DNA from 4 places in the Pseudomonas sp. 32A genome. Region 2 is predicted to be linked to each of the others. Evidence: riboswitches for the same ligand, from Rfam matches in the RefSeq annotation. Region 2 holds a riboswitch; each other region holds the start of a gene.
What was found. A riboswitch is a leader RNA that binds a small molecule or an ion and turns the genes downstream of it on or off. The one in region 2 is predicted to bind cobalamin.

Region 1: linked by a shared signal. The riboswitch ahead of cobW (cobalamin biosynthesis protein CobW) and the one ahead of ACUN0G_RS26210 (TonB-dependent receptor plug domain-containing protein) in region 2 are both predicted to bind cobalamin.
Region 3: linked by a shared signal. The riboswitch ahead of ACUN0G_RS31155 (CbtB domain-containing protein) and the one ahead of ACUN0G_RS26210 (TonB-dependent receptor plug domain-containing protein) in region 2 are both predicted to bind cobalamin.
Region 4: linked by a shared signal. The riboswitch ahead of cobO (cob(I)yrinic acid a,c-diamide adenosyltransferase) and the one ahead of ACUN0G_RS26210 (TonB-dependent receptor plug domain-containing protein) in region 2 are both predicted to bind cobalamin.

What each region holds. Positions count from the first base shown of each region.
Region 1 covers NZ_JBQYLY010000001.1:6,800,437-6,803,637, forward strand. The annotation lists gene cobN (cobaltochelatase subunit CobN) at 1-772, opposite strand, end outside; gene cobW (cobalamin biosynthesis protein CobW) at 776-1,837, opposite strand; cobalamin riboswitch at 1,931-2,132, opposite strand; gene ACUN0G_RS31145 (winged helix-turn-helix transcriptional regulator) at 2,129-2,647, opposite strand; gene fabF (beta-ketoacyl-ACP synthase II) at 2,761-3,201, shown strand, end outside.
Region 2 covers NZ_JBQYLY010000001.1:5,706,409-5,709,609, reverse strand. The annotation lists gene ACUN0G_RS26225 (Y-family DNA polymerase) at 1-176, opposite strand, end outside; gene imuA (translesion DNA synthesis-associated protein ImuA) at 184-795, opposite strand; gene lexA (transcriptional repressor LexA) at 795-1,412, opposite strand; cobalamin riboswitch at 1,514-1,721, shown strand; gene ACUN0G_RS26210 (TonB-dependent receptor plug domain-containing protein) at 1,816-3,201, shown strand, end outside.
Region 3 covers NZ_JBQYLY010000001.1:6,803,672-6,806,872, reverse strand. The annotation lists gene cobM (precorrin-4 C(11)-methyltransferase) at 1-688, opposite strand, end outside; gene ACUN0G_RS31165 (cobalamin biosynthesis protein) at 772-1,164, opposite strand; gene ACUN0G_RS31160 (CbtA family protein) at 1,161-1,859, opposite strand; gene ACUN0G_RS31155 (CbtB domain-containing protein) at 1,871-2,059, opposite strand; cobalamin riboswitch at 2,156-2,371, opposite strand; gene fabF (beta-ketoacyl-ACP synthase II) at 2,408-3,201, opposite strand, start outside.
Region 4 covers NZ_JBQYLY010000001.1:1,472,235-1,475,435, reverse strand. The annotation lists gene ACUN0G_RS06775 (cobyrinate a,c-diamide synthase) at 1-917, opposite strand, end outside; gene cobO (cob(I)yrinic acid a,c-diamide adenosyltransferase) at 914-1,525, opposite strand; cobalamin riboswitch at 1,605-1,841, opposite strand; gene ACUN0G_RS06765 (PQQ-dependent sugar dehydrogenase) at 1,941-3,201, shown strand, end outside.

The DNA.
Region 1 (3,201 bases), 1.1 Mb from region 2:
GCACCTCGTCCAGCAAGTCCTCGACCACCGTCAGGCAGCCGGGTTCTTTCAAACTGGCCACCGCCATCGGCAACGGGTTAAGACCCGCCGCCTGCAAGCGTTGGCAAAACACATCGATAAAGCCGGTGTTGGCCGCCTGCAAATGCGAGCGGTAGAACAGCACCGCCGCCACCGGAAAATCAGCATGCCAGTCGGCCTGCCAATCATTGAGACGGGCATTGGCTTTGTGCGGGTGATAAATCGCCGTACGCGGCAGGGTTTGCGGCTCGTCCCAAGCGTAATCGCGGCCAAGGTAGCTGGCCGCCAGGCAACGATAGAAATCCAGCGCATTCCCCAAGCCGCCCTGGCGCAGGAAATGCCAGAGCCGATCACGCTCCTCGGCCCCCACGGTGCTGAGGCCGCTGAGTTCCGGGTCCGGGCGATCATCACCCGGCACCAGGATCAGCTGCACGCCGCGCTCGGCCAACTCCACCAGGCGCTCGATACCGTAGCGCCAATAACCGATGCCGCCGTGCAGCGAAATCAGGATGACCTTGGCGTGGCGCAATACCTCGTCCACATACAGGTCGACCGAGGCATGGTTCTGCACCTGCATCGGATTGGCCAGGCGCAGGCTCGGGTAACTCTCGGGCAGTTGCTGGGCCGCTTCGGCCAGCAGCGCCAGGCTGGAATCACCGCTGCACAGGATCACCAGCTCGGCGGGAGTCTGTCCAAGGTCGGCGATGTTGTCATCCGAAACGAAACCGCCGGGCTGAGTCCTGAGCAGGTGCATGGGTTAAACGCTGAGGGCGGCGCGCAGTTGCGCTTCAAGCAAGGCGGCGTCCAGTTCCTGGCCGATCAGCACCAGGTGCGTGGCGCGGGGCTCATCGGCGCGCCAGGCGCGGTCAAAGTGCTTGTCGAAACGCGTGCCTACGCCCTGGATCAGCAGGCGCATCGGTTTGTTCGGGATCGCTGCGAAACCCTTGACCCGCAGGATGCCGTGCTTGACCACCAGTTGCGTCAAAGCGTCCAGCAGCAGGCTTTCGTCGGCTTGGGGCAGTTCGATGGAGATGGAATCGAAGGCGTCGTGATCGTGGTCGTCCTCACCTTCGTGGTGATGATCGTGATGGCTGTGGCGACCGTCGATGTGTTCTTCGGAGCCGGCGCCCAGGCCGATCAACACGTCCAGCGGCAGGCGACCGCTGCTGGCTTCGATGATTTTGACCGCCGGCGGCAGTTCTTCAGCCACTTCCAGGCGCACACGGGCCAGGTCTTCAGGGCTGATCAGGTCGGACTTGTTGAGGATCACCAGGTCGGCGCTGGCCAGTTGGTCGGCGAACAGCTCGTGCAGTGGGGATTCGTGGTCCAGGTTCGGGTCGAGCTTGCGCTGAGCGTCGACCTGGTCCGGGAAGGCGGCGAACGTGCCGGCGGCTACGGCTGGGCTGTCAACCACGGTGATCACGGCGTCAACGGTGCAGGCGCTGCGGATTTCCGGCCACTGGAACGCCTGGACCAAGGGTTTTGGCAGGGCCAGGCCCGAGGTTTCGATGAGGATATGGTCGAGGTCGCCGCGACGGGCCACCAGTTCGCGCATCACCGGGAAGAACTCTTCCTGGACCGTGCAGCACAGGCAGCCATTGGCCAATTCGTAGACGCGGCCGTTGGCTTCTTCTTCGGTACAGCCGATGGAGCATTGCTTGAGGATTTCACCGTCAATGCCCAGCTCGCCGAACTCGTTGACGATCACCGCGATGCGGCGCCCCTGGGCGTTGTCCAGCATGTGGCGCAGCAGGGTGGTCTTGCCCGAGCCGAGGAAGCCGGTAACGATGGTGACGGGGAGTTTGGCCAGTGTTTTCATCGGATGCCCTTTGGGGCGGGCATACGGGACGAGTGGCCCTGCGCGGGTGCGCAGAAGCAGAATTCGCCACCGGATCACCCCGCCCGGTTGAAGTAGAAAATCGGTTGCGAGGCAGGTCTCCTGGCTTGGGGCTTGCCGGCGGTGAGGCCGGCGCTGGCTGCGCCTTCCCGCCTTGTTCAGGCAGTGGCGTGGCAGTCAGATAAACCCTTTACAGTTGCGGGGGCAGCCGCGGCATTGACCGCGTTCCCTTCTTAGCTTCGGCCTGGGCCGAAGAACCTCGAAGGTGCAAGGCTACGCAGTGCGCAGGGACGGGTCAATGTCCGAGCGTTTGGCGCGAAGCAGCGCCAGGCGCTCCAGCATGCCCTCGCTGGCGGCAGGCCCGGCTTGAACGCTGCATTGCTCGACGGACACGCGCGCGCCGTCGGCATCCACCACCGCCACTTCCACCGGGCGCCGGGTTTCCCGGTCGACCAATTGCAGGCTTTCACCTTCGTTGGCGAAATGGCGGTTGCCCCAACCGACGAACGCCATGATCACCACCCGGAAATCCTCGCCGACCGGCGTCGGCACGTATTCGAAACGTGGCGGCCGCTCGCTGTATTGCCGGCGCTCCAACAGCCCCGCGTCCACTAGGCTGTTGAGCCGGCGAGTCAGCATGTTCGGAGCGATGCCCAGGCTCTGGGAAAACTCATCGAAACGGCGCAGGCCCTGCAGCGCGTCGCGCATGATCAGGATGCTCCACCACTCGCCTACCCGCTCCACTCCACGGGCTACCGGGCATTCGGCATTCACCAGCGACTTACGTTGCATTGCAGTTCCTCTGTGGGGCGGCTACGGAAATTTAAGCTATCGGATGTTACTTTCATAATGATAGCTTCGTCCATGCAATGCTACCAACCTGAAATTTGCGGAGCTAAGCGATCATGAGTAAGCGAATTGTTGTGACCGGCATGGGTGCAGTGACCCCGCTGGCAACCGGCGTGGAACAGACCTGGAAACGCCTGCTGGCCGGTGAATCCGGGATTCGCAGGCTACCCGAGGCATTGATCGGCGACCTGGCAATCAGCATCGGCGGCCAAGTGCTCGACCGCACCCAAGACCCTGAAGCCGGCTTTGACCCGGACACTGTCATCCCGGCCAAGGAACAACGCAAGATGGACCGGTTCATCGTGTTTGCCCTGGCCGCCGCGCAAGAGGCCCTGGCCCAGGCGGGCTGGAGTCCGCAAACGCCCTCGCAGCAGGAACGTACTGCGACCATTATCGCTTCCGGCGTGGGTGGTTTTCCCGCGATTGCCGAGGCCGTCCGAACGGCTGACAGCAAAGGACCACGCCGCCTGTCGCCGTTCACGATTCCGTCATTCCTC
Region 2 (3,201 bases):
GCCGTCAGGGATTGGCCGGGGCGCAGGCCGAGTTTGCGCGCGGCCTCATTGACGGTTTGCAGCACCCGCCGCTGCGGCGTGCCGGCCAACAGGGCCAACGGCTGATCCGGTTCGGGGCGCAGACGCAGCACCCCGTCCAGCGCCAATTGCGGGAAGACAATACACACCCAGCGCATGCCAACCTCAGTGCCCAAGCGCAATGGGCGCGGGATGGGCCAGGCCGCCCCGGCACTTGAGCACCCGCACTTGCGCAGGGCTCGCCTCCACCGCCAGGCGCAACGCGGCCGGTGACGGGTTAATAGCCTCGTTCAAGGAGCGCCAGGCAAAGGCCAGGGTCTGGCCGGTTTCCGCCGCCACCTGCAAGCGGCGCAAGGCCCGGTCATCGGCCTTGCGCGGCCAGCACAGCACCGCGCCACAACTGCCGGAACGCAGGCATTGCTCCACGGCCCACAGGGCATCACGTTCATCGGCCTGGATCACGGAAAGCTGGCGCACATCCACCCCGGCGTTTTGCCAGGCGTGGGGGTACGGCGTGTAAGGCGGCGCCACCAGCACGATACGCTCGCCGGCCGCCGACATCCGCGCCAGGGTCGGCCACACCAATTGCAACTCGCCCACGCCCTCCTTCGCCATCAGGATTTCGCTCAACGCCGCTTCCGGCCAGCCACCGCTGGGCAGCACCGCATCCAAGGCCGCAAGCCCGGTGGGATGGACGCTGGCCGGCGGCGCGGCGGGCCGGCCTTTCCAGACCCGGCCGCCATTGAACAGCGAGTCCAGTGCAACGACGGCGCCCATCAGCCTTGCCTCACCAAACCGCAGAACACCCCTTCGATGGCCAGGTCCTGATCGGGCCGCACCACGATGGGTTGATAAGCGGGGTTGCGCGGCAGCAGGCGCACGCGCTCGCCGACGTGTTCGAAGCGCTTGATGGTGACTTCACCGTCCAGGCGCGCCACCACGATCTGCCCGTTCAAGGCCTCGGCACTGCGACGTACGCCCACCAGGTCGCCATCGAGGATGCCGTCTTCGATCATCGAATCGCCCTGCACCCGCAGCAGGTAATCCGGGGTTTTCGCGAACATGCCCGGGTCGAGTAAGAGGCGGTTGTGCACCTCAGCGTCAGCGCCGATGGGCAAGCCGGCGGCTACCCGGCCGAGTACCGGGATGTCCAGCACCTCCGGCCGCGCCGGTTGATTGAGCAGGCGAATGCCGCGCGCCTGGTTGGGGTTGACCTCGATAAAGCCGCCCTCGGTCAGCGCCAGCACATGCTTGCGCGCCACGCTGCGGGAGGCAAAGCCGAACGCCTCGGCGATCTCGGCGAGGCTGGGAGACTGGCCTTGCTGCGCGATACGGTCGCGGATAAAGGTCAGGATGGCGGTACGGCGGGGCGTTAGATTCGTCATGGAGTACATTTGTACTCCTGTGGGAATTTTCTGGCAATATCCGTCAGTCGCTTCCCATACAGCCACCGGAAAAGTCCCCGCCAAGTTGACGAACGGTCTTTCGAATGTTCAGATGCCGGCCTGTTTCAGGTGCCCCCTGCCGCCGTGCTTGGGGTGAAACGGGAAACCGGTGCCGCTCTTTTTCGAGCCAGTCCGGTGCTGCCCCCGCAACGGTAGACGCGTGACCCCTTCGACACACCACTGTGGCCTGCGCGCCATGGGAAGGTGAAGGTGTCCATACGCGTGAGCCCGGAGACCGGCCTGGAATTCTGTTTGGCAAAATCCTGCGGTGGGCGGGCATGGGCCGGTATTGGCGTGTGCTCGGTGCCTACTCGTGCGTGCTTTTCGCGAAAGATACTTTTCCGAGAAGACTATGATTCGACCTTTCAAGACCCCTGTGCCCGGCCTGTTGTTCGGCTGCCTGTTCAGCCCCCTGCTGCTGGCCGACGACAACACCCTGGAACTCAAGCAACTCAACGTTTCCGCACCGTCGGTGGAGTCCACCACCGTGGCCGATATGGCCCAGTACGGCAGCAAGGTTGAGATCGTCACCCGCGAACAGATTGAACGCGCCGGCCCCGCCGCCGATGTGTCGCGCGTGATGCAGATGTTCATCCCCGGCCTGTACGTGGCACCCAAGAATGGCCCGTTCGACTACGGCACTTATTCCCTGCTGGGTGGGCGCAACGACGACACGCTGATCCTGCTGGACGGCGTGCGCCTGAACAACCGCCTGTACGGCGGCCTGTACCTGGACACCCTGCCCGCCAACGCCATCGAGCGCATCGAAGTGCTCAAGGGTGGCCAGAGCCTGCTGTTCGGCACCCAGGCGGTGTCTGGGGTGATCAACATCGTCACCCGCAGCCCGCAAACCCGCGAGGCGTCCGGCGAGGTGAACCTGGGTGCCGACACCTTCGGCGGCACCACCGGCGATGCTCGGGTCGAGAAGATTTTCAATAACGGATTTGGCGACCTCGGCTTGCTGGCCTACGTCAGCCGCAACGCCTCCGAGGGCTACCAGCCGTTTCGCAACCGCGACATGAAAAATGTCACCGACAAGAAGCGCTCCTACGAAGTCACCACCTTCGGCACCAAGGCGATCCAGTCGTTTGGCGATGACACGCGCCTGGAACTGTTTTACCAATACGCCGACGCCAACCTGGATTTCGCCCGCCCGGTGGACAACCACAAGACCACCAACGACCGCGTGCAACAGATCGCTACGGCGACCTTCGAGCAAACCATCAACGAGCGCCTGAGCTACTTCGTCAAAGGGCATATCAACGATTGGGACACGCGCTACACCCGTCTCAACAATGTCGAAGGCGGCGGCACCAAGGTCATCAACCACAACGATTACTGGGGCTTCACCGACTGGGGCGTGCAGGCCGAAGGCAAGGCCGTGTTGCCCGGTGAGCATGTGCTGGTATTCGGTTCCGACAACCAGTGGTTCAAGGGCCAGGACGATGTATTGATCATCGACGACAACAAGGCCCAGGCCCACGCGCTGTACACCCAACTGCGCCCGACTATCGAGGCGTTGCCGAACTGGCACCCGAGCATCGGTGTACGCCACGAAGCCATGAGCGGCGGCGACAGCGCCACGGTCGGCATGCTTACTTCGCTCTACGACCTCAACGACAACTGGGCCCTGCGCGGCCAATACGGCACCGCCTACAAACTGCCGAATGCCGAGCAACTGTTCGTCAACGAAGACGATGAGAAAGGCAACCGCAACCTCAAGCCGGAGAAGAGCCGC
Region 3 (3,201 bases), 1.1 Mb from region 2:
CACTGGCCAAAACCCGACCCACCACAATCAACGCCGTACGCCGAAACCCCTTGGCCGCCACCTTCCCGGCAATATCCGCCAGCGTACCAATGGCCCAATCCTGATCCGGCCAGGTCGCCCGATGCACCACCGCAATCGGACAATCCTCCCCATAGTGAGGCACCAACTCAGCCACGATCTTCTCCAGATGATTCACCCCCAGGTGAATCGCCATGGTCGTCCCATGCTGCGCCAAACTACTGAACGCCTCACCCTCAGGCATCGCCGTCTTATCCGCATACCGCGTCAAAATCACACTCTGCGCAATGTTCGGCAACGTCAGCTCAGCCTCCAACAACGCCGCACACGCCGCCACCGCCGTAACCCCGGGAATGATCTGAAACCCAATCCCCAGCTCCCGCAACAGCCGAATCTGCTCCCCAATCGCGCCGTACAAACTCGGATCCCCGGAATGCACCCGCGCCACATCCTGGCCTTTCTCATGGGCCGTCTTGATCAGCCCAATGATCTGCTCCAGATGCAGCTCCGCACTGTTAACCACCAACTCCGCCTGATGCCCCTCAAGCACCGCCGCCGGCACCAGCGAACCGGCATAGATGATCACCGGGCAACTGCGAATCAGCCGCTGCCCCTTGACGGTGATCAGTTCCGGGTCGCCTGGACCTGCGCCGATGAAAAAGACAGTCATGGATTCATTCCTGTGAAAAAAAGCACGCGAGCAGCCCTCCAGATGAAGATTGCTCATGATCAACGCTGACGATTATCGGGAATTCAGCCGGCGCAAGCCAATGCAAAGGTGGCCTGGGCGGTTTTTTTGCGGGTGATCAGCAGGGTAGCAGGGCCTTGGGACAGGTCTTCTGCCAGTGCCAGGGCGGCACTTTCCGCGATGCCGTAGCAACCGGTATAAGCAAAAACCGTCTCCGACTTATGGCTCAATCGATCTTCATAGGGCGCCAATTGCGCCGCACTGAAAACCACCAAAGGCAGCTCCAGAATCTCTGCCAACTCAAGTAGCCCCGGCTCATCCTGCTTGCGATCAAGGCTGGCCATCGCAGTGATGCGCTGGCGCTCAATGCCACCCTCGGCGAGGGCGGCGTTGAACAGTTCAAGCAGGATGTCGACAGAGCAACCCCGCTGACAACCCAGGCCAACCGCCAGGATCATGCCGAATACTGACCATCACGGTTACGGCGAAACAACCAGGCACTGATCAACCCCAGCGCCAGCCAGAAGGCAACGTTGGTCAACTGCGAAGCAATCTTGAACTGAGCTTCCAGGGCTTCCGGCGCCAGCATCGAGTGGACTTCCGGCTGTGGTGCGCCAATTACATGGGGCACCGCCAGGATTGCCACGCCGAGGATTTTCAGCAGCCAGTTACGACCGAACACAATCAGCGCGATACCGGCAGCGGTGGAGGCGGCAGTGCCGATCCACCAGATTTGCCGTTGCGCCAGGTCTGCCGCCGCCGTGCCCGGCAGTTCAGGCGGCAAGCCCAGGGTCGGCGCCAACACAAAGGTGGCGTAACCGGCCAGGCCCCACAGCAGGCCTTGGGCCGTGCGGGTCGGTGCACGCAAGGTGTACAGGCCGGCAAGCATCAGGGCAAAACCCACGGCAACCACCAGGTTACCGCCCGTGGTCGACAGCACACGCTGCCAGCCATCTTCCGGCTCCCAGGCTTCGGCGTCGTGGCTGTGGGCCGCAGCGCCGGCATGCTCATGCACTTCGGTGGCCACGGGGGCTTTTTCGAAGGTTTCCGCCTGCAGAATCAGTGGGGCAACCCAGAAGCTTTGCAGCAAGGTCAGCAGCAAGGCGGCCAGAAGACCGGTGAAACCTGCGGTTTGGGCAATACGCTTGATCATGTCGGCAGGTCTCAGTGGCACGGGAACGCGGCGCTGTGGCGGGTATCGTGGGCGGCGTTGTGCACCGCTTCGATGTGCGAGAAACCGGCGAAATACACCAGGCACGCGCCGAGGATCGACGCGCCGATGGCAGCGGTCAGGCGTTGGCTCAGGGTGGCGGTGGTGCTGGCGGTAGAGGCGGTGCTGCTGATGATCGACATGGCGCGTCCCTTCAGGGTTCAGGGTGCACGAGCGCATGAAAACCCCGCGAGCCAGGCACGCAGGGTTCTGAACAGCGCCCGCCCACCGCGGGTTTGTTATCTGATTTTTTTCGGGCCGGTCTCCGGGCTTGCGAGGGGCCTGGGCCTTGAAAGCATCACCTTCCCATGCCCTGGAGGCACAGTGGTTTTGACGCTTCACTCGCTTACCGTTGCGGGGGCAGCACCGGACTCGTCACGCCCTTGAGTAAAGGAACATGACTCACCGGTTTCCCGTTTCACCCTGTGAAGGGCACCCGAAACAAGATGTGTAGGAGAGCATGGGCGGGCGATGGGCGTCAAATCGCCGCGTTAACCCCAGCGTTTGAACAACACACTGGCATTCACGCCACCAAAGCCAAATCCATTGGAAATCGCGTATTCAATCGGCAACGGCCGGGCTTGGCCCCGGACCATATCCAACCCTTCGGCAGCGGGGTCCGGGTTGTCCAGGTTGAGGGTGGCCGGGGCAATCTGATCGCGCAGGGCGAGCACAGTGAAGATCGCCTCGATCCCGCCCGCTGCGCCCAACAGATGGCCGGTCGCCGACTTGGTGGCGCTGATCGCGACGCTGGCATTTGCACCGAACAGCGTATTGATCGCCGCCAGCTCGCCGTTGTCACCTACGGGGGTCGACGTGGCATGGGCGTTCAAGTGCTGGATCTGTGCGGCGCTGATCCCTGCTTGCGCAATCGCGAGCTCCATTGCCCGGCGTGCACCTGAGCCATCTTCCGGCCCCGAGGTCATGTGATAGGCGTCGGCACTGGTGCCATAGCCCACCAGTTCCGCGATGGGCGTGGCGCCGCGAGCCAGTGCATGCTCCAGTTCCTCGATCACCAATATCCCGGCACCTTCGCCCATCACAAAACCATCGCGGCCTTGATCGAACGGGCGCGAAGCCAGTGCCGGCGTGTCGTTGTAATCGCTGGACAGCGCTCGCGCCGCAGCAAAACCGCCGAGGCTGACCCGGTGGATGCAGGCTTCGGCGCCGCCACACACGGCGATGTCGATTTCCCCTGCACGGATCATGCGCGCGGCATCACCAATCGCCTGTACGCCGGCGGCGCAAGCAGTGACGGGGGAGCCCAGCGGACCTTTCAGTTGAT
Region 4 (3,201 bases), 4.2 Mb from region 2:
GCCAGCATCGGGGTATTTTCCGACAGCGCCTGGTGATGCAGTTCCGGGTAACCGCCCGGCAGGTAGAGGCTGTCAGCGTCGGGCAACGCGCGGTCGCGAATCGGCGAGAAGAAGCACAACTCAGCGCCCATCGCCCGCAGCAGATCAAGGCTGGCACCGTAGGTAAAGGCGAAGGCTTCGTCGCGGGCCACGGCAATGCGTACGCCGGCCAGTAACGGTTGGGTCTCGATCAACTCGGGTGCGGCGAATTCCACCGGCGGTGGCAGCGCTACCTCGCAACTGCTGCCCAAGGCCTGGGCGGCGGCGTCGAGTCGTAGATCAAGGTCGTTCAGTTCGCTGGCCTGCACCAGGCCAAGGTGGCGGCTGGGCAACTCAATGCCGGTTTCCCGGGACAGCGCGCCGTACCAGCGCAGGCCTTCGGTGAGGCTGCCTTCGAGCAATTGCGCGTGACGCAGTGTGCCGACGCGGTTGGCCAGCACACCGGCAAACGGCAGGTCCGGCTGGTAACGCGCCAGGCCCAATGCCAGTGCGCCGAAGGTCTGGGCCATGGCCGTGCCGTCGATCACCGCCAGTACCGGCACGCCAAAGTGCCGCGCAAGGTCGGCGCTGGACGGCGTGCCGTCGAACAAGCCCATCACGCCTTCGATCAGGATCAGGTCGGCTTCCCCCGCCGCTTCCCACAGCAACCGGCGACTTTCCTGCTCGCCCACCATCCACATGTCCAACTGATAGACCGGCGCACCACTGGCGCGCTCGTGGATCATCGGGTCGAGAAAGTCCGGGCCGCATTTGAACACCCGCACCTTGCGCCCCAGGTTGCGGTGCAAACGGGCCAGCGCGGCGGTGACGGTGGTTTTGCCCTGGCCGGACGCCGGTGCGGCGATCAGCACAGCAGGACAATGACGGGGCTGATTCAAAGTTCGATGCCTTTCTGCGCCTTGATACCGGCCTGGAAGGCGTGCTTGAGCATGCCCATTTCAGTCACGGTGTCGGCCATTTCGATCAATTCGGGTTTGGCGCCACGGCCGGTCACCAGCACGTGCTGCATCGGCGGGCGGGCCTGCAGGTCGCTGAGTACCTGGTCCAGGTCGAGGTAGCCGTGCTTGAGGGCGATGTTCAGCTCGTCCAGCACCACCAGGCCAATGGCCGGGTTCTGCAGCATTTCCCGGGAGACCGCCCAGGCGGCTTCGGCGGCCACGATGTCGCGCGCACGGTCCTGGGTTTCCCAGGTAAAACCTTCGCCCATCACGTGGAAGCGCACCTGCTCGGGGAAACGCCGGAAGAACATTTCTTCACCGGTGCTGTTGCGGCCCTTGATGAACTGCACCACACCGCACTGCATGCCGTGGCCCATGGCCCGGGCCAGCATGCCGAAAGCGGAGCTGCTCTTGCCCTTGCCATTGCCGGTGAGCACCAGCAGCAACCCGCACTCGTTCGGTGAATTGGCAATGCGCTCGTCAATCACAGCTTTTTTGCGCAGCATGCGCGCCAGGTGGCGTTCGTCACGATCAGGGGATTCAGTCATGGCAGCTCTCCGTTGGGGCTGGACAAAAACGGCGGGCAGGAAAAAGACAATACAGACAGCCAAGCATCGCCCACCGTGATGCTGTTGGATGGATCAGGCCGGTCTCCGGGCTCATGAGTGGCATGGGATGCCGAGGGTGCGCCTTCCCATATCGCGGGCGATACAGTGGCTTAAGGCACCGTCTTGACTCATTTACCGTTGCGGGGGCAGCGCCGGAATCGTGGCGGCACTGTAGAAAAATGCGCTCACTCACCGGCTTCCCTGTTTCACTCAGTCGGCGCGTACGCCACAGAGCACCTGAAACAAGCCGCGAAGGTTAGTGGGTTGGGGGTGGAGCGTCAATTAAAGCCGGACATGCGCGTGAACCATCGGGCCGCTGCGCTCCTCTACCACTACAGGTATTAAGGAGAAAACCATGCACAAGACCCGACTTGCCCTACTGATCATGGTCGCCGGCACCCTCGCCGCCTGTGGTGAAAGCTCGACCCTTCAGGTGTCCGACGGCACCGGGCCCTCGCCCAAACTGCCGGAGCCGAATAAAACCCTGATCCCCACGGTGAACATCGCCCCGGCCATCGGCTGGCCCGAAGGCGTCAAGCCAACTCCGGCCGCAGGCACCCAGGTGGCCGCGTTTGCCGAAGGCCTGGATCACCCACGCTGGCTGTACGTGCTGCCCAATGGCGACGTGCTGGTGGCGGAAACCAACGCACCGCCCAAGCCGGATGATGCCAAGGGCATTCGTGGCTGGGTGATGGAGAAAGTCATGGGCCGTGCCGGGGCCGGCGTGCCGAGCCCGAACCGCATTACCCTGCTGCGGGACGCCGACCACGACGGCGTGGCCGAAACCCGTACGGTGTTCCTGGAGAACCTGAACTCGCCGTTCGGCATGACGCTGGTGGGCAATGACCTGTATGTCGCCGATTCGGACAAATTGCTGCGCTTCCCTTATCAGCCAGGGGAAACCTCGATCAAGGACGCCGGCACCACCGTCACCGACTTGCCGGGCGGCAGCATTAACCATCACTGGACCAAGAACGTGATCGCCAGCAAGGACGGCAGCAAGCTGTACGTCAGCGTGGGCTCCAACAGCAACGTCGGGGAAAATGGCCTGGAAGCGGAACAAGGCCGGGCCGCGATCTGGGAAGTGGATCGCGCCACCGGCCAACACCGCATCTTCGCCTCCGGCCTGCGCAACCCCAACGGCATGGCCTGGGAACCGCAAAGCGGCGCGTTATGGACGGCCGTCAACGAGCGCGATGAAATCGGCAGCGATCTGGTGCCGGACTACATCACCTCGGTCAAGGATGGCGCCTTCTACGGGTGGCCATTCAGTTACTACGGGCAGCACGTGGATGTGCGGGTCACACCGCAGAACCTTGACCTGGTGGCCAAGGCGATTGCCCCGGATTATGCAGTCGGCCCGCACACAGCCTCGCTGGGACTGACCTTTGCTGATGGCAGCAAGTTACCGGCGCAATTCAGCAATGGCGCGTTTATCGGCCAACACGGTTCGTGGAACCGCAAGCCCCACAGTGGCTACAAGGTGATCTTCGTGCCGTTTGAGGCAGGCAAGCCAAAAGGCCAGCCGGTGGATGTGCTGACCGGCTTCCTCAACAGCGATGAGAAAGCTATGGGCCGCCCGGTCGGCGTGGTGATCGACAAGCAGGGGGATTTGT